One region of the Streptomyces capparidis genome, then DNA from elsewhere that is predicted to be linked to it. Evidence: riboswitches for the same ligand, from Rfam matches in the RefSeq annotation. Region 1 holds a riboswitch; each other region holds the start of a gene.

Region 1 (9,510 bases):
TCAGTCACGTGCGCCAAGTGTAACGACGCGGCGGGCCCGGCCCACGGCGGGGCACGCGGCACCGGTCGCCCCCGGGCAGGCCCGCGCTGCCCCACGGGGCCGGCTCCGCCCACCCCGCAGAACGGTGCCTCCGCGGCGGGGGCCCGCTCACGGGGTGGTGCGTGGGCCCCAGATCTCCAGCTCGGCCCGCTTCGGCAGGCGGCCGTCGCCGGAGGAGCGGCCGGTGAGGCGGCGGCCGACCCAGGGGCCGAGGTGGATGCGGGCCCAGCGCAGGTCGGCGCGGCAGCGCTCGGTCCAGGGGACGGGGGCGGCGGGCGGCAGCGGCTCGGTCCAGTCGAAGGTCGCGGGCAGGCCGAGCGCCTGCCAGGCGCCCTCGGCGACGCGGCGGTGGCCCTCGGTGCTGAAGTGCAGCCGGTCGTCCGCCCACATCCGCGGGTCGTCGAGGGTGCGCACCGAGAACAGGTCGAGCACGGCCGCGTCGTGGCGGCGCGCGGTCTCCTCGATGGTGGCGAGCAGCCTCTCCACCCGCGGCATGAGCCGGGTGCCGCCGCGCATCCGCCCGCGCGGGTCCACGGGGCGGACCAGCAGCAGCTTGCGGGCGGTCGGGGCCAGCCGCTCCGCGGCCTCCTCGTAGCGGGCGCACACCAGGCCCACGTCGCACTTCGGGCGCAGCACGTCGTTGGCGCCGCCGACGAGGGAGACCAGGTCGGCCTTCATGGCGGCGGCCGGGGCGACCTGCTCGTCGAGGATCTGCCCGATCAGCTTGCCGCGCACCGCCAGGTTGGCGTAGCGGAACCCGGGGCTCCGCTCGGCCAGCCGGGCGGCGAGCAGATCGGCCCAGCCCCGGTAGGAGCCGTCCGGCAGCGCGTCGGACATGCCCTCGGTGAAGGAGTCGCCGAGCGCGACGTAGGAGGTGAAGGGGGTGTCGGTGGTGTGCGTGTCGTCCATGGCGGTTGTGATCCTACGATGCCGCCCGGCCCCGGTTACTGGCGGGTCACATCGGTGGCCAACGGCTTGACCCAGCGCGACCACTGCGGCTGCGGCGCGTAGCCCGCCGCCCGCCAGGCGTGGTGCGCCCGCTCGTTGGCGTCCAGCACCATCGCGTCCCCGCGCCGCCCGCCCTGCGCCGTGAACCGCCGCTCCGCCGCGTCCAGCAGGGCCCGCGCGATGCCGCGCCGCCGGTGCCCCGGGTGCACCGCGAGCCGGTACAGGTGGCAGCGCCAGCCGTCCCAGCCCGCGATCACCGTGCCCACCAGGGCGCCGTCGGACTCGGCCAGCAGCAGGGCCTCCGGGTCGCGCTCGATCAGGCGGGCCACCCCGGCGCGGTCGTCGCTGACGCTGGTGCCCTCGGCGGCGGTGCGCCAGAACGCGAGGACGGCGTCCACGTCGGACGGCTCGGCGGCGCGGATCACCGGGGCGGGGGAGTGCTGGTCGCTCATGCGGTCAGCCAAGCAGCGGCCCGCACCGGCGGGCGAGCCGTTTTCACCATGCGGACACCACGGGGACGCCGCGCGGGGACGGCTCCGCGGGGACGCCGCGCGGCGGCGCGGGCCCCGGCCGGTCAGCGGCCCGGGGCGTGCTCCGCGGTGAACGCCGCCGCGTCCCACACCCCGCCGAGCCGCGGCGCCAGCCACCGGGGGGCGGCGGCCCGGAAGTCCTCCGGCGCCCGGGCGGGCGCGCCCTGCGGCACGGCCCCGAGCAGCGGGACGCCCGCGCACACCGGCAGGTCCGCCAGGTTGCAGCGGCAGGCCAGGTCGGGCTCGGCCGGCCAGGCGCCGATGACCGTGCCCGGGCAGTCCAGGCCCCGGCTGCGCAGCGCCTCCGTGGTCAGCGCCGCGGTGTTGAGGGTGCCGAGCCCGGCGGTGACCACCACGAGCACCGGGGCGGCCAGGGCGGCGGCCACGTCGGCGAGGGTGCCGCCGTCGTCGTCCAGCGCCACCAGCAGCCCGCCCGCGCCCTCCACCAGCACCAGGTCGTGCTCCACGGCGAGCTTCTCCGCGGTCTCGGCGATCTCGGCGGGCCGCACCGGGGGCAGGCCGGCCCGCCGCGCCGCGGTGTTCGGGGCCAGCGGCTCGGGGAAGCGGGCCACCTCCACGCCGGTGACGGGCCCGGCCAGCCGCGCCACCTCCGCCGCGTCCCCGGCCTCGCCCGGCGCCACCCCGGTCTGCGAGCCCTTGACCACGGCCACGCTCCGCCCGGCCGCCAGCGCCGTCGCGGCCAACGCGGCGGTCACCACCGTCTTGCCGATCTCGGTGCCCGTGCCCGTCACCACCAGCACGCCCATGCCTGTCACCCCTCCTCGGCCGCGGCCACCACAGCCGCGGTTATCCGCGCCAGATCCTCGTCGCCGGTCACATACGGCGGCATCGTGTACACCAGGTCGCGGAACGGCCGCAGCCACACGCCGTGCCGGGCCGCGGCCCGGGTGGCGGCGTCCATGTCCACCTCGTGGTCCAGCCGCACCGCGCCGATCGCGCCCAGCACCCGTACGTCCCGCACCCCCGGGACCTTCCGGGCGGGCTCCAGGCCGGCCGTGAGGCCCGCCTCGATCCTGGCCACGTCCGCCCGCCAGTCCCCGCTCAGCAGCAGCTCGACCGACGCGTTCGCGACCGCGCAGGCCAGCGGGTTGCCCATGAACGTCGGCCCGTGCGCGAGCACCGGCACACCGCCGCGGGAGATCCCGTCCGCCACCCGGGAGGTGCACAGCGCGGCGGCCAGGGTGAGATAGCCGCCGGTCAGCGCCTTGCCCACGCACATCACGTCCGGGCTGACCCCGGCGTGCTCCGCGGCGAACAGCGCGCCGGTGCGGCCGAAGCCGGTGGCGATCTCGTCGAACACCAGCAGCACGCCGTGCTCGTCGCACAGCTCCCGCAGGGCCCGCAGATAGCCGGGGGAGTGGAAGCGCATCCCGCCCGCGTTCTGCACCACCGGCTCCACGATCACCGCGGCCAGCTCGTGCGCGTGCCGCTCCAGCAGCCCGGCGAGGTGCGCCACGTACGCCGGGTCGGGGTCGGCGTCGAAGCCCTCGGGCGGCGCGTCGGCGAACACCTGCCGGGGCAGCACCCCGGACCACAGGCTGTGCATCCCGCCGTCCGGGTCGCACACCGACATCGGCTGCCAGGTGTCGCCGTGGTAGCCGCCGCGCCAGGTCAGCAGTCTGGTCCGGCCGGGCTGCCCCAGGGAGCGCCAGTACTGGAGGCACATCTTGACCGCCACCTCCACCGACACCGAGCCGGAGTCGGCGAGGAAGACGTGCCGCAGCGGCTCGGGCGTGATCTCCACCAGGGTGGCCGCGAGCCGCACCGCGGGCTCGTGGGTGAGTCCGCCGAACATCACATGGCTCATCCGGTCCAGTTGCTCGCGCGCGGCCCGGTCCAGCTCGGGGCGCCCGTAGCCGTGGATCGCCGACCACCACGACGCCATGCCGTCCACCAGCTCGGTACGGCCCTCGAACGGCTCGGCCAGGCGCAGCCGCACCCCGGAGGCCGACTCCACCAGCAGCGGGGTGCGCCGGCCCGGCATCGGCCCGTACGGATGCCACACGTGCGCCCGGTCGAGTGCGAGCACCTCCCGCGGCGTCAACCGCCCGGGCAGCGCGTGCTCACGCATTGGGGGGCAGGTCCGTGCCCGCGCCCCGCCTGCGCACCGCGACCAGGTCGGGGCGCGGCGCGTCCACCGCGGGGACCGCCACCCGGGGGGCCGCCGCCTCTGCGGTCTCCTCCGGGGCCGCGCACGCCCCGCCGGAGCCGCACCCGCCGCCGGCGCCGCCGTCCCCGCAGGGCCCGCCGGCCGCCCGGTGCTCCGGCAGGGTCACCTGGTCGGTGCTCTCCACCTCGAACCCGGCGTCCGCGATCATCTCCAGGTCGGCCCGGCCCGCCTGGCCCTCGCTGGTGAGGTAGTCGCCCAGGAAGATGGAGTTGGCCAGGTGCAGCGCGAGGGGCTGCATCGACCGCAGGTGCACCTCGCGCCCGGCGGAGAGCCGCACCTCCACGTCCGGGCAGACGAACCGGACCATCGCCAGGATCCGCAGGCAGCGCTGCGGACCGAGGTTCCACTCCTTCGCCAGCGGGGTGCCCTCGAACGGGATGAGGAAGTTCACCGGAACCGAGTCCGGGTCCAGCTCCCGCAGCGCGAACACCACGTCCACCAGGTCCTCGTCCGACTCGCCCATGCCCGCGATCAGCCCGGAGCAGGCGGACAGGCCGGCGGCGTGCGCCTTGCGCACCGTGTCCACGCGGTCGGCGTAGGTGTGCGTGGTCGTGATGTCCCCGTACGTGCCCTCGGAGGTGTTCAGGTTGTGGTTGTAGGCGTCGGCGCCCGCCTCGCGCAGCCGCTCCGCCTGCCCGTCCGACAGCAGCCCCAGGCAGGCGCAGACCTCCACGCCCGCGTTCTCCTCCTTGATCGCCTCGATCGTCCGCGAGACCCGGTCCAGGTCCCGGTCCGTCGGGCCGCGCCCGGACGCCACCAGGCACACCCGCTTGGCCCCACCCGCGACCCCCGCCCGGGCCGCGGCCGCCGCCTCCTCCGGCTTCAGCCAGGTGTACTTCAGGATCCCCGCCTTCGAGCCCAGGCGCTGGGAGCAGTAGGAGCAGTCCTCGGGGCACAGCCCCGACTTGAGGTTCACCAGGTAGTTGAGCTTCACCCGGCGCCCGAACCAGTGCCTGCGCACCTTCGACGCCGCCGCGACCACGTCCAGCACCTCATCGTCGGAGGTGCGCAGCACGGCCAGTGCTTCCTCACGGGTCGGCGACTCGCGCCGCAGTCCCTTGTCCACGAGCGTGTTCAGCAGGTCCATGGCAGCCGATCCTACGGACAGCGGGCCCGTACGGCTGTGACGGACGGGACACCGCGCCCGCCGTCCGCGCCGCGCTCCAGCCGCGCTACGGTCACTGTCGCCCCGCTCTCGACCCCAGGGAATGCCCGATGTCCGCAGTGCCCGCCGCCGACCCCACCGAGGACCCCGCCGCCCGGCCCGCCGCCGACCCGTTCGCCTGGCTCGACCGGCACGCCGAGGAGCGCCGCCGCGCCGGGCTGGTGCGCACCCTGCGGCCCCGGCCCGCCGACGCCCCCGTGCTCGACCTGGCGGGCAACGACTACCTGGGGCTCACCCGCGACCCACGCGTCACCCGGGCGGCCGCCGACGCCGCGCTGCGCTGGGGCGCGGGCTCCACCGGCTCCCGCCTGGTCACCGGCACCACCCGACTGCACACGCGCCTGGAGGAGGAGCTGGCCGCGCTGTGCGGGGCCGAGGCGGCGCTGGTGTTCTCCTCGGGCTACGCCGCCAACCTCGCCGCCGTCACCGCGCTGGCCGGGCCCGGCACCCTGCTGGTGTCCGACGCGTGCAACCACGCCTCGCTGATCGACGGCTGCCGCCTGTCCCGCGCCACCACCGCGGTGGTGCCGCACCGTGACGTGGCGGCCGTGCGGGAGCGGCTCGCCGCCCACGACGGCGCGGCGATGGCCGTCACCGACGCGGTGTTCTCCGTGGACGGCGACGCCGCCCCGCTGGGCGAACTGGCCGCCGCCTGCCGCGAGGCGGGCGCGGCGCTGCTGGTGGACGACGCGCACGGGCTCGGTGTGCTCGGGGAGGGCGGCGCCGGGTCGGTGGCCGCCGCGGGCCTGGCCGGGGCGCCGGACGTGGTGTGCACCGCCACCCTGTCGAAGTCCCTGGGCAGCCAGGGCGGCGTGGTGCTCGGCCCGGCCCGGGTGATCGGGCACCTGGTCTCCAACGCCCGCACCTTCATCTTCGACACCGGCCTCGCCCCGGCCGCGGTCGGGGCGGCCCTGGCCGCCGTGCGGGTGCTGCGCGAGGAGCCGGACCGGGCCGCGCGGGCCCTGCGCGCCGCCCGGGAGCTGGCCGCCCGCCTGGCCGCGGCGGGCCTGGCGGCGAGCACCCCGGACGCGGCGGTGGTGTCGGTGCGGGCCCCGGGCCCCGAGCAGGCCGTGCGGTGGGCCGCCGACTGCCGCGGGCACGGCGTCGCCGTGGGCTGCTTCCGCCCCCCGTCGGTCACCGACGGCGTCTCCCGGCTGCGCCTGACCGCCCGCGCCGACCTGACCGAGGCGGAGCTGGAGCGGGCGGTGCGCACGGTGGTGGCGACGGCGCCGTGAGCCCGGCGGGCGCCGCCCCGGCCGGGCCGCGCCCGCCCGCGCGCAGCCCGCTCCCATATATACGAATACCTTTGCCGAACCCCTCCGCCGGCGCGGGCGGAGGTGGCAGGGTGAACGCCGGGCGGCCGGCCGCGCCGCCCGGCGGCGCCGCGCGCCGCCGCGGCATCGGGGGAAGGGACAGCCTCGCCATGGCGGACCTCCAGGAAGCCCGCTTCACGCTGCCGACCGCCCCGGACTCCGTGGCCGCGGCGCGACGGCGGGTGGCCGAGGTCCTCGAGGGGTGGGGGCTGCCCCCCGGGCATCCGACGGCGGAGACCGTGCGCCTGGTGGTGTCCGAGCTCGCCACCAACGTGGTGGTGCACACCTTCGGCAGCTCCCCGTTCTTCGGTGTCGCGATGCGGCTGGAGCGCGACGAGGTGCTCCGCGTCGGCGTCACCGACAGGTGCCCGCGCCGGCCGCGGCGGCTGCCCGCCGCCGTCGGCCAGGACAACGGGCGCGGGCTGCTGATCGTCCGGCACCTCGCCGCCGAGCTCGGCGGCAGGCTCTCGGTGACCGCGGCCCCGGGAGGCGGCAAGACCGTGTGGCTGAGCCTCCCGTGGGCCGTCAGTTCCGGCGGGTCCTGACCCGCCCCGATATTCGCTCGTTCGCGCGCCGCAGCCGCCAGGGGATCACCGCCCACAGCGTCGCGAACAGCACGGCGACGCACGCCGCCGCCACGACGCCCTCCGTCCTGCCGAGCACGAAGTCCAGGATGAGCAGCACCGATCCGGTCAACGCCATCGCCAGCACGCACAGCCCGTACGAGGCGAACCGCGCGGAGACGTCCACGATCTTCCGCTTCGCCCGCTGCCGGAACAGCATCCGGTGCAGCGCCGCCGGCGCCGTGAACAGCGCCGCCGACACCACGGCCAGCAGCAGCGTCACCACGTACGTGTCGCGCTGGAAGCCGTCCAGATCCGGGAAGCGCGGAGTGAACGCCAGCCCCAGCAGGAACGCGAACAGGATCTGCACCCCCGTCTGGGTGACCCGGAGCTCCTGGAGCAGCTCCGCGAAGTTGCGGTCGTCCCGCTCCTGGGGGGTTTCGCGCCTGCCGTCCACGTGTCTCGCGTTGGTGTCCATTGGGGTCTTCTAGCCCGTTGGGCGCGGATTACGCGGTGGTCCGGCCGGTGCCGGGGACGGGAGGAGGGGCGCCGTGCGGCCCGGCCGGGTCGCCGCACAGCGCCCCGGAGCCTCAGCGGACGCGACCGTAGTAGACCTTCTTGGTCCAGATCTTCTCCAGCTTCACCCGCTTGCCGGGCTTCGGCGAGTGCCAGATCTTCCCCTTGCCGGCGTAGATGCCGACGTGGTAGACGCTGCCACCGGAGTGGAAGAAGACCAGGTCGCCCTGCTTGCGGGACTTGGCCGAGATGTGCTTGGTCTTGTTGTACTGGGCCGCCGCGGTGCGCGGCAGCTTCTTGCCGACCTTCTTGAACGAGTAGAGGACCAGACCCGAGCAGTCGAACCGCTTCGGACCCGCCGCCCCCCACTGGTACGGGGCTCCCTTCTTGGACGCCGCCACCTTCAGCGCCTTGGCGGAGGCGCTCGCGGCCTCGGCCTGCGGCGCGAGGGACGGTGCCAGGACCGTCCCCGCCAGTGCGGCGGCGGTGAGGGCGGAGGTGGCTCCGGCCCGGGAAACGAGCGCAGGTATGCGTGAACTCGCGGTCATGCGAGAACCCTTCGTCGTCCGCCTGCGAAAGATGACCTGTCGGGTTCGGGCTGGCGAAGTTGCCCGGCCACTGTCGTGGCTTCACCCCAAGGAGCGCCGTCGTCCGTGGCGCTCCGCCTTGCTCGGGTCTCCCGCTCCTGCCGGTGCGTTGCGTCGACCTGTCATCCGGTGCGGCGGCAGGACTCGGCGTCCGCCCGGACCGCCCCGCCTCGGTGACGGGGGCTTGTCGTCGAGAAGGGATCCTGCGTCATGTGGCGCCCGGATTCGTAGCGCAAACGCCCTTCTGTGAACTTCTTCACTTCTGGGTCATTCGACGGAACCGGGCGCTCCTCACCCCTGCGGGCTACCGCCGGAAACCCCTGTTGACCAGCGGAATTGGGGGTTTCCGACGGTGTGTGGAAGCGCAAGTCGCAAGCGGGTTCGCGCATCGAGCGCCGCTTCGCGCGCTCAGCCGTACGAGGGAGCCCGAACGGGTGACCGATCGGCCGTCAGAGTGACCCGGCGGCAGGCCGGGTGGCACCGGGTCAGGCCGTGCCGCCGTCACCGCCCGGCGCGGCGGGCGCGGGGACGGTGACCCGGCCGGTGCGCCGCTCCCCGTCCAGGACCAGCAGCGCGCGCCGCAGCGTCTCGGCGTGCATCTCCGCCTCCCCGCGCAGGTGCATCGTGGCCAGGGCGTCCCGCAGCGCCGTCGCCCTGGAAACGAGCGCCTGGGCGGCCCGCAGTGCGCCGTACGTGTGGGTGGCGCGCGCCGGGTTGATCCGGCCGAGCAGGTCCACCACGTCCAGGTAGGCGTCCACCACCTCGCCCTCGGCGCGGGTGAGGGCGGGCAGCGGGGGCAGTTCCGGCACCACCCCGATCACCGCCCCGGGGCGAGCGGGACGGCCTTGCGGGAGCGGGTGACCCGGTCCACGAGCCCGTAGTCCACCGCCTGCTCCGCCGTCAGGAACAGGTCGTGCTCGATGTCCTCGTGCACCCGGGCCCGCTCCCGCCCGGTGTGCCGGGCCAGCAGCTCCTCCAGCAGCTCCCGGGTGCGCTGCACCTCGCGGGCCTGGATCTCCAGATCGGTCGCCTGCCCCCGCGCCGCGTCGGACAGCGACGGCTGGTGGATCATCACCCGCGACCCGGGCAGGGCCAGCCGCTTGCCCGGGGCGCCCGCGGCGAGCAGCACCGCGGCGGCGGAGGCCGCCTGGCCCAGGCAGACCGTCTCGACGTCGCAGGACACGAACGTCATCGCGTCGTACACGGCCGTCATCGCCGTGAAGGACCCGCCGGGGGAGTTGATGTACAGCGAGACGTCCCGGTCCGGGGCGGCGTGCTCCAGGTGCATCAACTGGGCGATCACGTCGTTGGCCGCCGTGTCGTCGATCGGCGTGCCGAGGAAGACGATCCGCTCCTGGAGCAGCCTGGAGTACGGGTCGAGCACCCGTGTCCCCGACGAGGTCCGCTCGTGGAACTCGGGCAGGACGTGACGGGCGGTCGGGGGGATCATCGGTCGGTTCCTCCGGTTCGTGTGGTGGGTTCGCGCTGTGTGCGTGCGGGGGCCGCGCGTCGGCCGCGCGCCCCGTCTCCCGCCCGGGGCGCACGAGGTGCCGAACGCCGTTCGGCATGCCGAAGGCGGCTCGTCGGCCTCCGGGGCGGCAGGCCGCCTCCCGCCCCGATGCGCACTCCATCCACTCTGTACAGAACTTTGAGTCCGT
Region 2 (9,510 bases), on a different contig from region 1:
CCGCGCGGGCTCCAGCCGCAGCGCCATGCTGTGCACGAACGCCTGGATGCCGCCGGGGCGGGGCGGGAAGTCGTTGGTGACGATGAGGGTCTTGTCGGTCATCACGGCGAGGTTAGCGGGAAGGGCGGGCGCGGACGGCGGGGAGGTAGGGTCGGGGACCGTCGTACGGAAAGCAGCGAGACCGGGCGGGGCCGTGACCAGCGCGCAAGAGGATCTCTCCGGCCGGGTCGTCCCGGCGGCACCGTCCGTCTCCCTGCCACGGCGCGCCCTGGCGGTGTGCGGGGTGCCGCTGGCCGTGTACACCGCGGCGGCGGCCCTCCAGCTCGCCGTGCTGTGGCTGATGATCCCCCCGGGCAGCGAGGAGGGGGTGCGGGAGCGGCTGCTGTCCTGGGACGGCAGGCTGTACCTGCACACCGCCGAGCACGGCTACCCGCAGGGCCTGGAGTACCGCGCCGACGGCACCCTCGCCGGGAGCAACCTCGCGTTCTTCCCCCTCTACCCCGGCAGCGTCCGGCTGCTGCGCGAGCTGACCGGCCTGGGCTGGGAGACCTGCGCCCTCACCTCCGCCAGGCTCGCCGGGGCCGCCGCCGCGGTGCTGGTGCACCGGCTCGGCCTGCGGCTGTACGACCGCAGGGTCGCGTTCGCCCTGACCGCGCTGGTGTGCGTGCAGCCCATGGCCGTGTCGCTGTCCATGGCCTACACCGAGAGCCTGTTCCTGGCCCTGGCCGCGGGCACTCTGCTGGCCGCGCACCGCCAGGCGTGGCTGACCGCCGGGGTGTGCGGGCTGCTGGCCGGGCTGACCCGGTCCACGGCGGTCGCGGTGGCCGCGGCGCTGGCCGTGGCCGCGGGCATCGCCATGTGGCGGGAGCGGCGGGTGCTGTGGCGGGCCGTCGCCGGGTGCGCGCTGGGCGCGGCGGGCGTCCCCTCGTACCTGCTGTGGGTGGCGCACAGGACCGGGCGGCTCGACGGCTGGACGGCCGTGCAGGAGGCGGGGTGGGGCACCCACTGGGACTGGGGCGCGGCCACCGCCCGGTTCTTCGCCGACACGCTCCGCGTCAGCGACGGGTGGGTGGCGCTGAGCGTGGTGCTGCTCATCGCGTTCACCGCGGTGGGCTGCGCGCTCGCGGTGCTGGACCGGGTGTGGCCGCCGCTGGCCGTGCACGGGCTGCTGGTGCTCGCGCTGACCGTCGGCCAGACGAACTACTACCACTCCAAGCCGCGCCTGCTGGTGCCCGCGCTGCTCGCGCTGGTCCCGGTGGCCGTGGCCCTGGCCAGGACGAGGACCCGCACGGCGGTGCTGGTGGGCGCGGCCCTGGCGCTGTTCGGCACCTGGTACGGCGCCTACATGATCACGGCGTGGCGCTTCGCGGTGTAGTCGCGCCCGCCGCCCCCGCGCGCCGCGCCGCCCACTCCCGGGCGGCGGCGACGCGCTGCACCGCGCTGGGGTGGGTGCCGTACAGGGCGTGCAGGAGGCGGGGCGGGTCCACGTCGGCGACGTTGGCGACGGACAGCCTGCGCTGCATGGCGACGAACGCCTCCGGGTCGCCGGTCAGGTCCAGGGCGTGCCGGTCGGCGCGGGCCTCCACGCGGCGGCTCACCGCGCGCCCGGCCGGGCCCGCCACCGCGGCCAGCAGCGCCGCCAGCGCGGCCAGCAGGAACACCGAGCCGGGGTCCCGGACGCGGTCCGCGCCGGCCGCCCGCAGCAGCGGGTCCCAGCTCGCGGCCGCCGCCAGCAGCAGCGTCCCGGCCGCGGCGCCGAGCGCGCCGAGCGCGGTGCCCCGCGCCACGTCCCGGTGCCGCACGTGCCCGAGCTCGTGCGCGACCACCAGCTCCACCTCCCGCGGCTCGGCCCGCTCCAGCAGCGTGTCGAAGACGACGACCCGGCGGGTGGCGCCGAACCCGGACACGTACGCGTTCAGGGCGGTGGTGCGGCGGGAGGCGTCGGCGACGAGGACGTCGCGCACCGCGACGCCGTCCCGCCGCGCCAGGTCCAGCAGCGCGGTGCGCAGCTCGCCCTCCGGCAGGGGCGTGAACCGGTTGAAGACGGGTTCCAGCAGCAGCGGGGCCACCCAGGACAGCAGCACCGACACCGCGGCGGCGCACCCGGCGGCGGCCCACCACCAGGTGTCCGGCCAGGCCCTGGCCAGGGCGTACCAGCCGAGGACGGCGCCGGCGGCGAGCGGCAGCGACACCAGCAGCCCGCGCAGCACGTCCGCCCACCAGCCGCTCCGGCCCTGCGTGACCAGGCCGAACCGGCGCCGCGCCGCCGTCACCCGGGCGCTGAACGGCAGCCGCACCGCCGTGCCCACCGCGACCAGCGCCGCCGCGCCCCACAGCGCCCGCGCCCACCAGGGGCCGCCCACCGCGTCCACCACCGCGGACCCGGCCGGGGTCAGGCCGAGGGCGAGCAGCGCCGCCAGGGAAGCGGCGCGGCCGGCGAGCGCGGGCGGCCACTGCGCGCGGCGCAGGGCGCGCCCGCGCTCCCGCTCCTCGTCGGTGAACACCTCGGTGACGGCCCCGCGGGCCCGCCCGGCCTGGCTCATCGCAGCTCCTCCTGCACATAGGCGCGCCACCGCGCGGTGAAGTCCGCGAGCCCGACGCCGAGCACGGACCGCATCCGGGCGTCCAGCTCCCGCTCCCCGCCCACGCCGCGGCCGGCCGCGCGGTACAGCTCCTCCAGCCTGTCCTGCCCCCAGGTGGCGGCGGTCATCCGGCAGGCCAGCCACGCCATCTCGTACGCCTGCGCGAGCCCGTCGCGCCCGGCGGAGAAGTCGGCGTCGCCGGGCAGCCGCTGCGGGACGTGCCCGGCGAGCACGTCGCGCCGCAGCTCGGGCGCGACCTCGGCCGGGGAGCGGCCGGTGCGGGCGTAGGCGACCCAGTCGGCGAAGCCCTCCGACAGCCACACCGGCGTGGCGGGCGTGGTGGCGCGGCGGGTGGCGACGTGGGTGGTCTCGTGGGTGAGCACCACCTGGCGGCCGAACGCGCTCAGGTCCCGGTAGGCCTCCGGGTTGACCAGGATCCGGTCGGCGGAGGCCGCGGAGGCGCCGCGGGCCTGGGCGGTGGTGACGGCGGCGATGCCCGCGTAGCTCTCCTCCGGGGCGCCGAGCAGCTCGGCCATCTGGCGCTGCGTGGCGGGCACCAGCACCACCACGGTCCCGCCCCAGCCGTCCGGCCACACGGCGCGCACGGCGGGCACCGCCCGGTCCGCCTCGGCCGCGCGGGCGCGCAGGTCCCGGAGCCCGCCGAGGCCGAGCACCAGGCTGTGCTCGCCGCGCACGGCCCGCACCGGCCCGAAGTCCCACAGTTGGGCGGTGCCGCCCGCGTCCCCGGTGAGGGTGACCCGGCCGTCGCGGGCGGCGAAGGTGAACCGCTCGGCGGCGGTGACGGGCCCGGTGTCGTGGCCGGTGAGGCGGTAGCGCAGCTCGACGTCCGCGGTGGTGCCGCGGATCCGCAGCAGCCGGTAGCCGTAGGAGGCCAGCGGCACCTCGGCGAGGTTGCCGAAGCGTGCGGCCTCGCGGCGGCGGAACGGCCCCGGCGCGGTGTCCCGCAGGAACGCGGCCCGGTCCCGCTCGACCACGGCCTCGCCGCGGCGCCGCAGCAGCTCGGTGAGGGCGGCGCGGGTGCCGGGCTCCGTGTCCCGCCCGGTGAGCGGCGGCACCAGGAACAGCGCCGCGAGCAGCACCGCGGCCGCCGCGACGACGGCCGCGACCGCGCGCGGCCCCGGCGCGAACCCCCACCGCCGGCCGCTCACGTCCACGGCCCGATCCTAGGCCGCTCCGGCCGCTCCGGCCGTCACACCCGGGTCACCGCGTGCACCGGCATCATGTCCACCGGGTCGTAGCGGACCCGCGCCCCGGGGTAGGGCGCGTGGATGACCCGGCCGCCGCCGACGTACATGCCGACGTGGCTGGCGTCGCCGCGGTAGGTGACCAGGTCGCCCGGCCTGGCCTGGGACAGCGGCACCCGGGTGCCCGCGCCGGCCTGGGCCTGGGAGGTGCGGGGGATGGTGATCCCGGCCTGCCGGTACGCCCAGTGGGTCAGGCCCGAGCAGTCGAACGCGTGCGGGCCCGCGCTGGCCCAACTGTAGGGGGAGCCGAGCGCCCCCATCGCCGCGCGCACGGCCGTCGCGGCGCGCCGGGAGGACGCCGGGGGGCCGTGCGGGGCGGCCACGGGCCGCCCGGCCCCGCCGTGCATCAGGCGCAGCCGGGCCCGCTCCCTGGCGTCGAGGGTGTGCAGCAGCCGCCGGGCCGAGGAGAGCTTGCGCTGCACGGTGCGCTTGTGGCGGGCCAGGTCGGCGCGGGCCTCGGCCAGATCCTCCAGTTCGGCGGCGGCCTCGGCCCGCCGCTGCCCCAGGTCCCGCTGGGCGTGGCGCAGATGCCGCAGGTCGGCGGCCTGGCGGCGGCCGACCTGGCTGAGCACAGCGGCGCGCTCCAGGTACTCGTCCGGGTCGGAGGAGAGCATGAGCTGGAGCTCGGGGTCCACGGCGCCGCCGCGGTACTGCGCGGCGGCCAGGGCGCCGAGGGCGTCGCGCATCCGGTTGATGACGGCCTGGCCGCGGGCCACCCGGTCCTGGAGGCGGCCGGCGCGCCGCTTGGAGCGCTGCTCGCGCTCCTTGGCCCCGTTGTACTTCTCGGTGGCCGCCTCGGCCTGCTCGTAGAGCCGCTCGACCTCGGCCTTCACCTCGTCCGCGTCCGTCTGCGGCACGGCGTCCGCGACGGGGGCGGCCGTGAGCGCGGCGACGAGGGTGGCGGCGCCCGCGGCCGCCACGGCGAACGGAGTCACCCGCGCCGTGCCCGGCTGCGGGGAACGTCGGTGGGACCCCACTTAAGGCGGACTCCTTCTTCCGTGCAGCCGCCTTCTCCCGGGCCTCGGCCGGACCGCGGCCCGCTCCCGGTGCCCGGTCCGGCTCCCCGTCACGGCCGTGCCGGGCTCCGGCGGAACCTCCGCGCCGTCACCCTCGGTGGGCGATCGACTACGCGGAGCTGCGGGGCAGACACTAGCCAGATGGGGCGGCGACACAAAGGTCCTGCGACTCAACCGCCACCGGGGCGCACCAAACACCGCAGGTCACCCGGCATGTGCGACAACACGGCGCCCCATGCGTTCACCCGTACGGGCGCCGCGGAGGAGTCCGCGAGGGCCGAGGAGGGGCCGAGGAGGGCCGGGGGCACGCGCCCGGCCCCACGACGACGCGGACCCCGCCCGGAGGGGGCGGGGTCCGCGGAGGAAGAGGGAAGCCGGGCCGCGGCCTCAGATGCGGACCGCGAACTGCGGCTCCATGTAGCTGAGCGTCTCGTAACGCACGTTGGCGCCGGGCTTGGGGGCGTGGAGCTGCATCCCGTTGCCCACGTACAGGCCCACGTGGTGGAAGTCGCTGTACTGGATGATCAGGTCACCGGGCTGCGCCTGACTCAGCGGGATGCGGGTGCCGGCGTTGGCCTGGGCCTGCGAGGTGCGGGGGATCGTCACGCCCGCCTGCGCGTACGCCCAGGAGGTCAGACCGGAGCAGTCGAAGGAGTTCGGGCCGCTGCCGCCCCACACATAGGGCGAGCCGATCTTCGTCTTGGCGGCCGCCAGCGCGGCGGACGCGCGCTGCGACGCCGGGACGCCGGTGACCAGGTCCTCGCGGGAGCCGCTGTCGCGGGAGGCGCGCTCGCCGCCGCTGTCCTGCTGGGGCGCGGTGACCTTCGCGCGCTCCTCGGCGGTCAGCGTGTTGAGGAGGTCCTGGGCCTTCTTCAGCTTGGCCTGAACGTCCTTCTTGTTCTTGGCGAGCTGCTTGCGGGTCTCCTCGAGGTCCTCGAGCTTGTTCGCGGCCTCCTCGCGCTCCTGGTCGAGGACCCGCTTCTGCTCCTGGATCTCCTTGATGGACTCCGCCTGCCGGGTGCCGACCTGGTCGAGGGCCGACGCCTGGTCGAGGTAGCTGTCCGGGTCGGAGGAGAGGAACAACTGGACGCTCGGGTCCATGCCGCCGTTGCGGTACTGGGAGCTGGCGAGGGTGCCCAGGTCGCTCTGGAGGTCGTTCAGCTCGGACTGCTCGCGGGCGACCTTGTCCTGGAGGTCGTCGACCTGCTGCTGGAGCTTGTCCTGCTTCTCCTTCGCGCCGTTGTACTTCTCGGTCGCGATCTCGGCGTCGTGGTAGAGCTTGTCGACCTGCTCCTTGACCTCGGACTTCGAGGGCTTGGCCGGGGCGGCGTTGGCAGCCTGGCCCGACAGCACGACCGCTGCCGCGGCAGCGGTGGTGAGCACGGTCACTCGTGCCTTGCCGGCCTGCTTGGGACGACGGTGGGACGCCACGAAGGCGAACTCCTTCTTCCTCAGTCCGCCTACCGGGTGAGCTGACGGGTTCGGGCCGGAAGCTGCCCTACGACGCGTCACCGACCCGCTTCCGCGGGGCGGCCCTCGCGCCGATTCACCCCGGAAGGACCCCTCTGGGAGGGAATGGGTCCCCGGCTCCGCGTTCCGGCGATTTCACCCTGCCAGGACGGGACTCGGCGGCACCCCCGCCGTCATCCGGGCTGGATGAACGACCAGGCGGAGGTTCGAGCCCCGACCATAGTGACCCGACGGCGATCGCTTCAAATCTTCCGGAAGAAAAAGTGGGGCACGCCGCAAATTAATTTGCCTCTTACCACGCCACGTGACAGGCGGGAGACACAGCGTCTGGCCGGAAACACCCATTCCGGACACGCTGTGCCGCAGGTCACACCGACCGCGACGCGAGGACGCAAACGGACATGAGGGACAGGTTCCCTGAATTGCCGTGAGTCGTCCGCATTCCCCTGGCGGGGCATCCGCATGACGCCCTTTCCGGAAAATTCCGACACCCCGCGCACACCCGCTCCGACGCCTCCGCCATTCACGGGGCCGGTGGAAGCGGGGCCGAAAAGGCGGAAAAGGGGACAGCGCGCACCCATCGAATGAACGGGGCATCACGGAGCATCAGCGGCCGAAACGCACGCGCTCGTGCGCGATGCCGCACGGGCGCCGCCCCCCCGCGGCCGGGGCTCGTGGAAGCGGGGTCCGGGGGCGGCGACGCGCCGTCAGCCGCGCGCCAGGCGCCGCAGCAGCAGCGTGGACGCCACCGGCCGCGCGCCCGCCCGGCGCACGCCGTCGGCGACCTCCCGGTCCGCCGAGACCACCACCACGGGGCGGCCCGGCGGCTCGGCGCGCACCAGACGCCGGATCAGCTCGTCGGCGGTCTCCCCCGGTTTGCTGAACAGCACCCGCACCCCGCGCGGCGGCGCCAGCAGCACCGGCCCCTCCAGCTCGGCGCCGTCGAACACGCACGTCACCTCGGCGCCGCTCTGCGCCGCCAGGCCGGAGAGGCCGCCGAGCAGGCGCAGCCGCTGCTTGTCCAGCGGCATCGTGGGATAGCCGGTCTTGGTGACGTTGTAGCCGTCCACGACCAGGTGCGCCTGCGGCAGCGCCAGCAACTGGTCGAGCAGCGCCGGGTCGTCCTCGGACAGGGCGCGGCGCGCGATGTCCTTCGGGGTCATCCGGCCGGGCGCGACCGCCTCCACGGTGTCCGCCGGCCTGCCGGTCGTCGGCGGCAGCGCCAGCTCCCTGCGCAGGCCCTGCGCGGCGTCGAGCACCGTGTCCAGCAGCAGCCGCAGCCGCATGTCCTCCACGCTGCGCCCCTCGCGGGCCGCCCTGCGGCTGGCCTCCAGCGCCGACTCGGTCTCGGCCAGCCGCGCCCGCAGCCGCCGCGCCTCGCTCTCCGCCGCCGTCCGCTCGGTGGCGGCCGCGCCGCGCACCGCCTCCAGCTCCGCCTGCGCCTTGCGCAGCTCGGCCTCGCCGCGCCGCACGTCGTTCACGGCGCTGCGCAGCTTGCGCTGGAGGGAGTCCGCCTCCTTGCGGGCCGCCTCCAGCTCGGCGCGCGCCTTGTCCGCCTCGGCGCGGGCGCCGGCGCGCAGCTCGGCGAGCTCCGCCTTGACCCGCGCCAGCTCGCGCAGCGCCGCCTCGTTCGCCCGCTCGCTGCGCTCCCGCTCCGCCTCGTCGCCCGCCGCGACGACCTGCTTGGTCCAGCCGGGCGGGCGCAGCAGGTACGCGGCGGCGGCGACGTCGAGGGGGTCGGCGGCGGCCGGGACCGTGCCCGCGTCCAGGGCCTCGGCCAGCTCCGGCTGGGCCTGGCGCAGCCGCGCGGCCATGCGGTGCCGGAACGCGGCGTCGCCCTCCAGGGCGGTGGCCAGGGCCGTGGCGGCGAACTTGGCCCGGCGGGCGGGGGTGAAGCGGGCGTACTGGCGCAACTGGGGCGGCAGTTCGGCGAGGCCGAACGAGCCGAACGCCTCGGCGGCCAGCCCTATGACCCGGCGGCGCACGCCCTCGGGCAGCGGCCGGTCCAGGACCTCCTCGGGAGGCGACTCGCCCGCGTCGCGCCCCGGCGGGGCGTCCGCCCGTGCCCGGTCCGGTTCCGTCCGCGCCTGCTCGCCCTCACGTTCCCTCACGTCCGCCGCTCCGTTCTCCGACCCGCCGCCCTTCCACGGGGGTGCGGCGTGCCGCGCTCCGCGTCTTCCGGCGCCTCCCCGTGTGTCGCCCGCTGTCGTCCTCATTCATTGTCTCCCGGCCGGGCCGGGCCCGTAATCAGCTCCCCGGCCGCTCGACCAGCTCCACCTGGTCCACCGCGTTGCACCAGCGGCAGCGCACCGACTCGATGGTGTCGCTGAGCACCTGGCGCTCCTCCACGGCGGGCTCGCCCGCGAGGTCCAGGTGGGTGTACTCCACGACCCGGCTGGTGCGGGTGACGTCGAACCGGGTGAGGTTGCCGCACAGGGTGCAGCGCCATCTGGTCCGCTCGGTGGGCACGGGAACCGCCATGGTGGTCGTCCTTGTCTGCGTGTCGGTCAGTGTCGGTGCCGCCGTCCGGCCGCCTTTCCCGGCGGCCCCGTCCCGCGCTGCGGGCAACCCTACGGCCTGCGGAGGCGTCCGTGTCGCGGGATACGCTGGTCCGCGCAGCGCTACCTGGGCGACCCGAGGAGACAGCCACCGTGATCACCGCGATCGTGCTCGTCAAGACCAACGTGGACCGGATCCCCGAGATCGCCGAGTCGATCGCCGCGCTGGACGGGGTCAGCGAGGTCTACTCGGTGACGGGCGCCTACGACCTGGTGGCCATGGTGCGGGTGCGGAACCACGAGGACCTCGCCGACATCATCCCCGGCCGTCTCAACAAGGTGCCAGGGGTGACGTACACCGAGACCCACGTGGCGTTCCGCACCTACTCCCAGCACGACCTGGAGGCGGCGTTCGCCATCGGCCTGGAAGCCTGACCCCGGCGCCCCGCCCGGCGCCGAGCCCGGTGCCCCGCCCGGCGGCTAGTCCTCCGCGGGGCCCGCGGCCAGCTCGCGCACCGCGGCCAGGAACCGGTCCACGTGCTCGTCCGGCGTGCCGACGCCGAAGCTCACCCGCACCGCGTGCAGCGTGCCGGGCGCCCCGTCGCCGTCACCGCACTCCCCGGGCACGTCCGCGGCCTCGCCCAGCAGCACCCGCACCAGCGGGTGCGCGCAGAACAGG
Region 3 (9,510 bases), on a different contig from region 1:
CCTGGCGGCGGGTGCCCTGCTGGTCGGCGCGCCGCTGCTGACCGCGTGCGGCACGCCCAAGCAGGGCGCGGCGGCGGTGGTCGGCGACGACCAGATCAGCGTCTCGTCGCTCCAGCACAAGGTGGAGCAGGTGCGCGACGCCCAGAACGAGGCCAACCACGGCGCCCCGGCGCCCGAGCCGGAGCGGCTGCCCAGCATCACCCTGTACGGCATGGTCCTGTCCCGGGTCACCGACCAGGCGCTGGAGGACGAGGGCATCGAGGTCACCCGCCGCGAGCTCCAGGACTTCCGCGAGCGCAACGAGTCCATGGCGGGCGGCGCCGACCGGCTGCGCGCGGTCCTGCTCCAGCAGAACGCGATCGCCCCCGAGGAGATCGACTCCTTCTTCCGCACCGAGCTGGGCCTGCGCAAGCTCGCCGCCGCCCAGGGCGTCCAGTTGGGCACCCCCGAGGGCAACGCGAAGATCAACGCCCTGCTGCGGGAGACCGCCGACTCCATGGGCATCACGGTGAACCCGCGCTACGGCAAGTGGAACCCCGACCAGCTCACCATCGACCGCACCACCGAGCCCTGGCTGCCCGGGCCCGCGGAGAACCGGGCCTGAGACGGGCCCGGGGCGGCGGGGCCCGGGGCGGGCGGGGAAAAAGCCCTGGGCCGACTCCCGGGGGCCGGAGGTAGGTTCGACGGGTGGAACCGAACACCGACACCCCCGGCCGCCTGGTGCTGCTGAGCACCACCCACCGCGTCGCCCCCGGCCTGCTGTCCTGGCCCGCCTGGCGGACCCTGCACGACGCCGACCGGGTGCTGTGCGCCGACCCCGGCCACCCCCAGTTGCCGTATCTGCGGGAGGCCGGGGTGCGCGTGGAGGTCGCCGCGCCCGCCGCCAGGGAACTGGTGGACGGCTGCGCCGGGCGCACGGTCGTCGTGGTCACCGGGCACGACGACGCCGCGGGCGGCCTCGCCGACGACCTGGCCGCGCTCGCCGCCTCCGGGCAGGCCCGCATGCCCGAGCTGGAGCTGCTGCCCGCCTCCTACGACCTGCCGGGGGCGCGGCTGCTCGACCTCGTCGCCGTCATGGACCGCCTCCGCTCGCCCGGCGGCTGCCCCTGGGACGCCGAGCAGACCCACGCCTCCCTGGTGAAGTACCTCATCGAGGAGGCGTACGAGCTGGTCGAGACGATCGAGGAGGACGACAGGACGGCGCTGCGCGAGGAGCTCGGCGACGTGCTGCTCCAGGTGCTCTTCCACGCCAGGATCGCCGAGGAGCACCCCGAGGACCCGTTCTCCGTCGACGACGTGGCGGGCGGCATCGTGGACAAGCTGGTCTACCGGCACCCGCACGTCTTCGGCTCCGCCGACGCCACCACCGCCGACCAGGTCGAGGCCAACTGGGAGCAGCTCAAGGCGGCCGAGAAGCAGCGCTCCTCGGTCACCGAGGGCGTGCCGCTGGGCCAGCCCGCCCTCGCCCTGGCCGGGAAGCTCCTGGCCCGGGTCCGCAAGGCCGGGCTCGACGTCCCCGTCACCACCCCGATCGCCCCGCCCGCGCACCCCGACGCGGCCTCCGTCGGCGAGCTGCTGCTGGCCGTGACCGCCCTGGCCGCCGCCCACGGCGTGGACGCCGAGGACGCGCTGCGCGCCGCGGCCCGCGCCTACCGTGATCGGATTCAGGAGGCGGAACAGGGGTAACCGCCCCGTATGCGAACACTAGGTATGGATCTGGCCGAAGTCACCTGGGACCACGCCGTCGGCATCGGCCCGCTCGTCGTGGGCGTCCTGTTCGTGATCGCGCTGATGGTGGCCCGGGCGCTGTACATACGCCGCAAGCGCCAGGAGCCGCCCGTCCCGGCCTCGCAGCCCCGCCGGGGCGCCTGGGAGACCCGGGACGAGGTGGACCACGGGGCGCCGCCCGACCACGGCCCCGGCCACCAGGACGGCCCGGAGCCCAAGGGCTACGACTACGATCATGAGAACTGCCTGCCGGAGCCCGTCGAGCCCGGCGACCGCCGGCTGTACCCCAGCGAACTGAGCAACGACTACCGCACCAGCAGCCGTCGCGGCGAGGACCGCTAGGGTCTTCTCCCTGGCACGGGCCCGGCCCGCGCCGCACGGGGGAGGAGACCGGTGGACATCGAGACGCCCGGCGCCTGGCCCGCCACCGAGGACGAGGCGCTGCGGATCCAGGACGAGCTGCGCCCGCGGGTGGACGCCGCCGGTCCCGGCCCGGACAGCCCCGCCACCGTGGCGGGGCTCGACGTCGCCTACGGCCCCGAGACCGACGGCGGCCCGACCCGGGTCGCCGCCGCCGTGGTGGTCCTCGACGCGGTCACCCACGAGCCCGTCGCGCGGGCCACCGCCGTCGGCGAGACGTCCTTCCCCTACCGGCCCGGCCTGTTCGCCTTCCGCGAGCTGCCCACCCTGCTCACCGCGCTGAACAGGCTCCCCCTCACTCCCGACCTGCTGCTGTGCGACGGGCACGGCCTGGCCCACCCGCGCCGCTTCGGCCTCGCCTGCCACCTCGGCGTGCTCACCGGAGTGCCGACCGCGGGCGTGGCCAAGACCGCGTTCGTCGGCCGCCACACCGGGCTCGGCGAGGAGCGGGGGGCGTGGGCGCCGCTGCTGGACGGCGACGAGGTCGTCGGCCGCGCCCTGCGCACCCAGCCGGGGGTCAAGCCGGTCTTCGTCTCCGTCGGCCACGGCATCGACCTGGCGACGGCCTGCCGCCATGTGCTGGACCTCGCCCCCCGCTACCGCCTCCCGCAGACCACCCGCCTGGCCGACCGGCTCAGCCGCGACACCCTCCTGGCCGCCCGGCCCGCCCCGGACCCCCGCCCCGCCGCCCGGCCCCCCTTGTCGCCCCGCGCGCCCCTGTGATGGCATGGGCCGTCACGGGTCGGTTACCTGCTGGTAAGGGCACCTCGGGAGGACACACGCATGACCACCCCGCAGCCGCGCTGGGGCCTGACCTACCCGCTCGACGCCCTGCCGCTGGCCGGGCAGCGCGGCCTGGTCGAGCGCCTGCCCGACCTCGGCTTCACCGACCTGTGGTCCATGGAGACGGCGAGCGCCGACGCGTTCACCCCGCTCGCCCTCGCCTCGGTGTGGGCGCCCGCGCTGCGGCTCGGCACCGCCGTCGTGCCCGTCCACACCCGAGGACCCGCCCTGCTCGCCATGCACGCCGCCGCGCTCGCCGAGGCCGCGCCCGGGCGGTTCCTGCTCGGTGTCGGCGCCTCGTCGCCCACCGTCGTCGAGCACTGGAACTGCCTGCCCCACGACCGGCCCTGGGCCCGCTGCCGGGACACCCTGCGCTTCCTGCGCGAGGCGCTGACCGGGCAGGCCGTCACCCAGGAGTACGAGACCTTCGAGGTCAACCGCTTCCGCCTGGAGCGGGCCCCCGACCGCACCCCGCCGCTGCTGCTCGGCGCGCTGCGGCCCGGCATGCTGCGGCTCGCCGGACGGGAGGCCGACGGGGTGATCCTCAACTGGCTCGCCGCCGCCGACGTGCCCACCGCGCTCGCCGAGTTCCACGCGGCCGGCGGCACGGACAAGGAGGTCGTGGTGCGGGTCTTCGTCTGCCCCACCGAGGACCGCGGATACGCCCGCAAGCTCGGCCGCCGTCTGATCGCCGGGTACCTCACGGTGCCGGTGTACGCCGAGTACCAGCGCTGGCTCGGCCGCGGCGAGGCCCTCGCGCCCCTGTGGGACGCCTGGGAGGCCGGCGACCGCAGGCAGGCGGCGGCGTCCGTGCCCGAGGAGGTCGTGGACGCCCTGGTGCTGCACGGCTCGCCCGAGGAGTGCCGGGAGAAGCTGCGCGCCTACGCGGCGGCGGGCGCGACCACGGTCGTGCCCGCGCTGCTGCCCACCCCGGGGGAGCCCCCCGCGGCGCTCGCCCGGGCCGTGGAGTGGATCGCGCCGGCCGGGTAGCCGGACGGGCGGGCCCGCCGCCCCGTTACCGTCGAGTCATGCACGACCGGACCGCCGCCGCGCCCGCCCTGTTCTCCTGGGAGTTCGCCGCCGACCCCTACCCCGCCTACGCCTGGCTGCGCGAGCACGCCCCGGTCCACCGCACCACCCTGCCGAGCGGCGTCGAGGCGTGGCTGGTCACCCGCTACGCCGACGCCAGGCAGGCGCTGGCCGACGACCGCCTGTCGAAGAACCCCGTCCACCACGGCGCCCGCGGCGCCCACACCAAGGGCAAGGTCGGCATCCCCGGCGAGCGCGACGCCGACCTCGTCTCCCACCTGCTCAACATCGACCCGCCCGACCACACCCGGCTGCGCCGCCTGGTCGCCAAGGCGTTCACCCCGCGCCGGGTCGCCGAGTTCGCCCCGCGGGTCCAGCGGCTCACCGACCGCCTCATCGACGGCTTCGCCGAGCGGGGCAGCGCCGACCTCATCCACGAGTTCGCCTTCCCGCTCCCGATCCACGCCATCTGCGACATGCTCGGCGTCCCGCCCGAGGACCAGGACGACTTCCGGGACTGGGCCGGGATGATGCTGCACAAGGGCGGCTCCAGGGGCGGCGTCGCCCGCTCGGTGAAGCGGATGCGGGCCTATCTGGCGGAGCTCATCCACCGCAAGCGGGCCGACCTCGGCGACGACCTGATCTCCGGCCTGATCCGGGCGAGCGACCACGGCGAGCACCTCACCGAGAACGAGGCCGCGGCCATGGCCTTCATCCTGCTGTTCGCGGGCTTCGAGACCACCGTGAACCTCATGGGCAACGGCGTGTACGCGCTGCTGCGCCACCCCGACGAGCGCGCCCGCCTCCAGACCTCCCTGGCCCGCGGCGAGACCGGGCTGCTCGCCACCGCCGTGGAGGAGCTGCTGCGCTACGACGGGCCCGTGGAGATCGCCACCTGGCGGTTCGCCACCCAGCCGCTCACCCTGGGCGGGGTGGACATCGCCGTCGGCGACCCCGTGCTCGTCGTCCTCGCCGCCGCCGACCGAGACCCGCGGCGCTTCCCCGACCCCGACACCCTCGACCTCGCCCGCGCCAACAACCCGCACCTGGGCTTCGGCCACGGCATCCACTACTGCATCGGCGCCCCCCTGGCCCGCCTGGAGGGCCGAACCGCCCTCTCCACCCTCCTGCGCCGCCTCCCCGACCTCACCCTCGCCGCCGATCCCCCCGACCTCCGCTGGCGAGGCGGCCTCATCATGCGCGGCCTGCGAACCCTCCCGGTGAACTTCACCCCGGAGAGCCGACCCCGGGGTTAGCGGCGGAGCCCCGGCGGAGCCCGGGGCGGCGGCCCCGGACGGGGACCGGGGACGGAGCCCTTGGCCCCCCGGAGGACCGCCCTTCCGTACTCCCGGAACCGGGCCCCGGGAGCGCAGCCCCCGGTCGGGGCGAAGAGGCGAAGCCCTGTGCCTTCCGAGGACCCACCCACCCCACTCCCCGAACCGGGTCCGGGGCGGAGCCCCCGGTGAGGGGCCAAGGGCGAAGCCCTGTGCCTCCCGAGGATCCACCCACCCCACTCCCCGAACCGGGGTCCGGGGGCAGAGCCCCCGGTGGGGTCCAAGGGCGGAGCCCGTTGGTCCCCGGAGGGCCCGCCCTTCCCACTCCCCGAACCGGGGTCCGGGGGCGGAGCCCTCGGCGGGGGTCCAGGGGGCGGAGCCCCCTGGCCTCCGGAGGACACCCCCACCCACCCCCCGCCGCAGGGTTCGGCGGGGACGCCGAGTAGTCGCCCGTTGATCACCGGTGATACTGACGTGATAATTGATACACCTGCTTGTGATCTGATCGCCCGACCCCATAACGTCGGGTCGGCCCCGCCAGGGGCCCCGCCGCCGGAGCGCCGAATCCCGCCGCCGGCCGGCGGGACGTTGGCTCCAATGGGAACCGACGGCGGGAGCGGGGGAACCACCGTAAGCGCCGGGACCGGCGGTCCCGGCTTGGGGTGAAGCCGCCGGAACGAGGGCGGCCGGGCCAGCCTCACGGCCCGAACCCGACAGCTCACCTCGCAGGCGTCGGAGAGGGACACGCTCATGCTGCTGTCCGGCAACGGACGCCACCGCAAACCGCGTCCGACACCGAAGTTCGTCGTCGCCGCGGGGGTCACCGGAGCGGGGGTCGCCCTCCCGCTGATGGGCGCCACCGGCGCCCAGGCCGCGTCCGGCGACACCTGGGACAAGGTCGCGACATGCGAGAGCGGCGGCAGTTGGGGCATCGACACCGGCAACGGCTACTACGGCGGCCTCCAGATCAGCGAGGAGACCTGGGCGGCGTACGGCGGCAAGGACTACGCGCCCCGCGCCGACCTGGCCAGCAGGCTGGAGCAGATCGCCGTCGCGGAGCGCATCCTCGCCGACCAGGGCCCGCAGGCGTGGGCCACCTGCGCGGTCGAGGCCGGCCTCGGCGGGGCCGCCGCGCCCGACGCGCCCTCCGCGGAGGAGACCGCCCCGGCCCCGGAGGAGGAGCGGGACGCCCCCCGGCAGGACACCTCGGCGCCCGCGGAGCAGACCGAGGGCCCCAAGGACACGGCCACGCCGTCGCGGACCACCCCGGCCGCAGGGGAGTCCGCGGACGCGGAGGAGCCCCGGCGGACCGCGTCCGAACGGCCGTCCGCGGACGTGGAGGACCACACCCGGGGCACCGTCGCCACCGAGGACGCCGGGACCGCGCCCACCCGCACGCCCCGGCACGCCGCCCCCGTCGCCCCCGAGGGCGAGGACGAGCTGCCCGGCGAGCGCGCCTCCCGCGGCACCGGCAAGCACCGCGCGCCCGACCCGGCGCGGCCCGCCGAGGACACCGCCCCCGCCGCCGAGGAGTCCGCCGCCGCGGCGGAGTACACCGTGGAGAAGGGCGACAACCTCACCGCCATCGCCGAGGACCAGGGCCTCGGCAACTGGCAGGAGCTCTACGACGCGAACAAGGACACCGTCGGCGAGGACCCCGACCTGATCCTGCCCGGCCAGGAGCTCAAGCTCGGCTGACCAGCCCCTGTCATCCCGGCCGGGCCGCCTCCTCCCCATCGGGCGGCCCGGCCGGGGCTTTGCCTGTCCGGGCGTCCGCCCCCGGGGGGCCGGCCCGCTCCCCACGCCGAGGGCCGCGGAGGCCGCTGTCCGCGCACGGAGGGTCACCCTCCGCCCCTCGCCGTTCACCTTCCGTCCACCGCCCCACCCACGGGGCGGACGGTGGCGCGGCGGGCGGGCGGTTAGGCTCAGGCTGCAAGGCTCACATCCATCCCTAAGGAGATGCTCGTGCCCTCCATCGACGTCGTCGTAGCCCGGGAGATCCTCGACTCCCGAGGGAACCCCACCGTCGAGGTCGAGGTCGGCCTCGATGACGGCAGCACCGGCCGGGCCGCGGTTCCCTCCGGCGCGTCCACCGGCGCCTTCGAGGCCCTGGAGCTCAGGGACGGGGACAAGTCCCGCTACGGCGGCAAGGGGGTCGAGAAGGCCGTCCTCGCCGTGATCGAGCAGATCGGCCCCGAGCTCGTCGGCTACGACGCCACCGAGCAGCGGCTGATCGACCAGGCGATGCTCGACCTGGACGCCACCCCGGACAAGTCCAGCCTGGGCGCGAACGCCATCCTGGGCGTCTCCCTCGCCGTGGCCCACGCCGCCTCCGAGGCGTCGGACCTGCCGCTGTTCCGCTACCTGGGCGGCCCCAACGCGCACCTGCTGCCGGTGCCGATGATGAACATCCTCAACGGCGGCTCCCACGCCGACTCCAACGTGGACATCCAGGAGTTCATGATCGCGCCGATCGGCGCCGAGTCGTTCTCCGAGGCCGTCCGCTGGGGCACCGAGGTCTACCACACCCTCAAGGGCGTGCTGAAGGAGCGCGGCCTGTCCACCGGCCTCGGCGACGAGGGCGGCTTCGCCCCGAACCTGGACAGCAACCGCGAGGCCCTCGACCTGATCATCGAGGCCATCCAGCGGGCCGGCTACACCCCGGGCCAGGACGTGGCGCTCGCGCTCGACGTCGCCGCCACCGAGTTCCACGACAACGGCGTGTACACCTTCGAGGGCAAGTCCCGCTCCGCCGCCGAGATGACCGCGTACTACGCCGAGCTGGTCGAGGCGTACCCGCTGGTGTCCATCGAGGACCCGCTGAACGAGGAGGACTGGGACGGCTGGAGGACCATCACCGAGCAGCTCGGCGACAAGGTCCAGCTCGTCGGTGACGACCTGTTCGTCACCAACCCGGAGCGCCTCGCCAGGGGCATCGAGAGCGGCGCCGCCAACGCCCTGCTGGTGAAGGTGAACCAGATCGGCTCGCTCACCGAGACCCTGGACGCCGTCGAGCTGGCCCAGCGCAGCGGCTTCAAGTGCATGATGTCGCACCGCTCCGGCGAGACCGAGGACGTCACCATCGCCGACCTGGCCGTCGCCACCAACTGCGGCCAGATCAAGACCGGCGCCCCGGCCCGCTCCGAGCGCGTCGCCAAGTACAACCAGTTGCTGCGCATCGAGGAGATCCTGGACGACGCCGCGGTGTACGCGGGCCGCTCCGCGTTCCCCCGCTTCAAGGTCGGCTGACCCCACCGCCCTTCCTCCCGCCGCCCCACCCTCCCGTCCGTCGCCCCACTCGCCGCCCCGGCGGCGGGTGTTGCGACGGGCGGGAGCCCGGCTCCGGGGTCACGCGCCGGAGCGGGAGCCCCGGCCTCCGCTCCCCGCGAGCCCCATCCGCCCTTCCGTCCGCCCTCTTCTCCCGCCCGTCCTCCCACCCGCCGCCCGAGCGGCGGTTGACACGGCGAGCGGGACCCCGGGATACCGGCGGGCCCCGCCCTGCCGGGGTGGGCCGGAGCGGCCCCGCCCGCGGCCCGCGGGCCGGTCGGGGCGCGGAATCCGTGACATCCCGGTCGCCCCGTGTTCCCATGGGGCAGATCACTCCGGCCAGACATCGCCCCGGCCACACGACACCACCCCGGCCGAAGGAGAGCAGACGTGGTTGCGAGCCGGAACCGCGGCACGGCCGACCGGTTCTCGACGACCAGTGCCCGGTTGATGGCACTCGGCAGGCAGGCGCAGGCCCGCGTCTACCGGGCCTCGGGGCGGCGCCCCGCACCGCAGCGGCGCAGCCGCTTCACCGGGCGGGCCGCCGTGCTGGCGTTCGTGCTGTGCACCCTGGTGGTGGCGCTGGCGTACCCCACCCGCCAGTACATCGCCCAGCGGGCGGAGATCGCCGAGCAGCGGGACGAGACCAGGCGGGCCCGCGAGCGCGTCGAGCAGTTGCGCCGCGAGAAGGCCCGCTGGCAGGACCCGGCGTACGTCAGGGCGCAGGCGCGCGAGCACCTGCACTACGTGATGCCGGGGGAGACCGGGTTCACCCTGGTCACCCCGGGCGGCTCCGGCGACGCCGAGCCGTCCTCGGCCCGGCCCGACGGCGGTCGCCCGTGGTACGAGAACCTGTGGCTCGGCGTGGACCGCGCGGACGGCACCGCCTCCCGCGCGGACGGCGGCACCCCGGCGGCCGGCCGCTGAGCGCCGTGCTCCGACCCCCGCCCCGTCCCGACCCGAGTCCCAGTCCCAGTCCCAGCCCCGTCCCACTCCCAGTCCCAGCAGA

The links. Region 1 has a riboswitch for cyclic di-AMP ahead of ACYVO2_RS21295 (C40 family peptidase). Riboswitches for the same ligand answer to the same signal wherever they lie in the genome.
Region 2: linked by a shared signal. The riboswitch ahead of ACYVO2_RS14725 (C40 family peptidase) and the one ahead of ACYVO2_RS21295 (C40 family peptidase) in region 1 are both predicted to bind cyclic di-AMP.
Region 3: linked by a shared signal. The riboswitch ahead of ACYVO2_RS16590 (transglycosylase family protein) and the one ahead of ACYVO2_RS21295 (C40 family peptidase) in region 1 are both predicted to bind cyclic di-AMP.

Annotation. Positions count from the first base shown of each region.
Region 1 is NZ_BAAGTD010000026.1:40,277-49,786, forward strand. It holds gene purB (adenylosuccinate lyase) at 1-8, opposite strand, end outside; gene ACYVO2_RS21255 (SGNH/GDSL hydrolase family protein) at 148-948, opposite strand; gene ACYVO2_RS21260 (GNAT family N-acetyltransferase) at 984-1,439, opposite strand; gene bioD (dethiobiotin synthase) at 1,562-2,284, opposite strand; gene ACYVO2_RS21270 (adenosylmethionine--8-amino-7-oxononanoate transaminase) at 2,290-3,609, opposite strand; gene bioB (biotin synthase BioB) at 3,602-4,795, opposite strand; gene ACYVO2_RS21280 (8-amino-7-oxononanoate synthase) at 4,924-6,108, shown strand; gene ACYVO2_RS21285 (ATP-binding protein) at 6,297-6,731, shown strand; gene ACYVO2_RS21290 (DUF6328 family protein) at 6,712-7,227, opposite strand; gene ACYVO2_RS21295 (C40 family peptidase) at 7,340-7,813, opposite strand; cyclic di-AMP (ydaO/yuaA leader) riboswitch at 7,817-7,979, opposite strand; gene ACYVO2_RS21300 (hypothetical protein) at 8,338-8,664, opposite strand; gene ACYVO2_RS21305 (ATP-dependent Clp protease proteolytic subunit) at 8,670-9,302, opposite strand.
Region 2 is NZ_BAAGTD010000015.1:88,269-97,778, reverse strand. It holds gene ACYVO2_RS14750 (glycosyltransferase family 4 protein) at 1-102, opposite strand, end outside; gene ACYVO2_RS14745 (mannosyltransferase family protein) at 194-1,375, shown strand; gene ACYVO2_RS14740 (M48 family metalloprotease) at 1,350-2,543, opposite strand; gene ACYVO2_RS14735 (hypothetical protein) at 2,540-3,757, opposite strand; gene ACYVO2_RS14730 (NlpC/P60 family protein) at 3,793-4,824, opposite strand; gene ACYVO2_RS14725 (C40 family peptidase) at 5,251-6,294, opposite strand; cyclic di-AMP (ydaO/yuaA leader) riboswitch at 6,305-6,475, opposite strand; gene ACYVO2_RS14720 (NYN domain-containing protein) at 7,041-8,444, opposite strand; gene ACYVO2_RS14715 (hypothetical protein) at 8,581-8,814, opposite strand; gene ACYVO2_RS14710 (Lrp/AsnC family transcriptional regulator) at 8,985-9,266, shown strand; gene ACYVO2_RS14705 (aminotransferase class V-fold PLP-dependent enzyme) at 9,312-9,510, opposite strand, start outside.
Region 3 is NZ_BAAGTD010000018.1:54,454-63,963, reverse strand. It holds gene ACYVO2_RS16620 (SurA N-terminal domain-containing protein) at 1-604, shown strand, start outside; gene ACYVO2_RS16615 (nucleoside triphosphate pyrophosphohydrolase) at 688-1,686, shown strand; gene ACYVO2_RS16610 (DUF6479 family protein) at 1,711-2,070, shown strand; gene ACYVO2_RS16605 (endonuclease V) at 2,122-2,871, shown strand; gene ACYVO2_RS16600 (LLM class F420-dependent oxidoreductase) at 2,932-3,921, shown strand; gene ACYVO2_RS16595 (cytochrome P450 family protein) at 3,960-5,216, shown strand; cyclic di-AMP (ydaO/yuaA leader) riboswitch at 5,827-5,981, shown strand; gene ACYVO2_RS16590 (transglycosylase family protein) at 5,985-6,932, shown strand; gene eno (phosphopyruvate hydratase) at 7,200-8,483, shown strand; gene ACYVO2_RS16580 (FtsB family cell division protein) at 8,952-9,428, shown strand.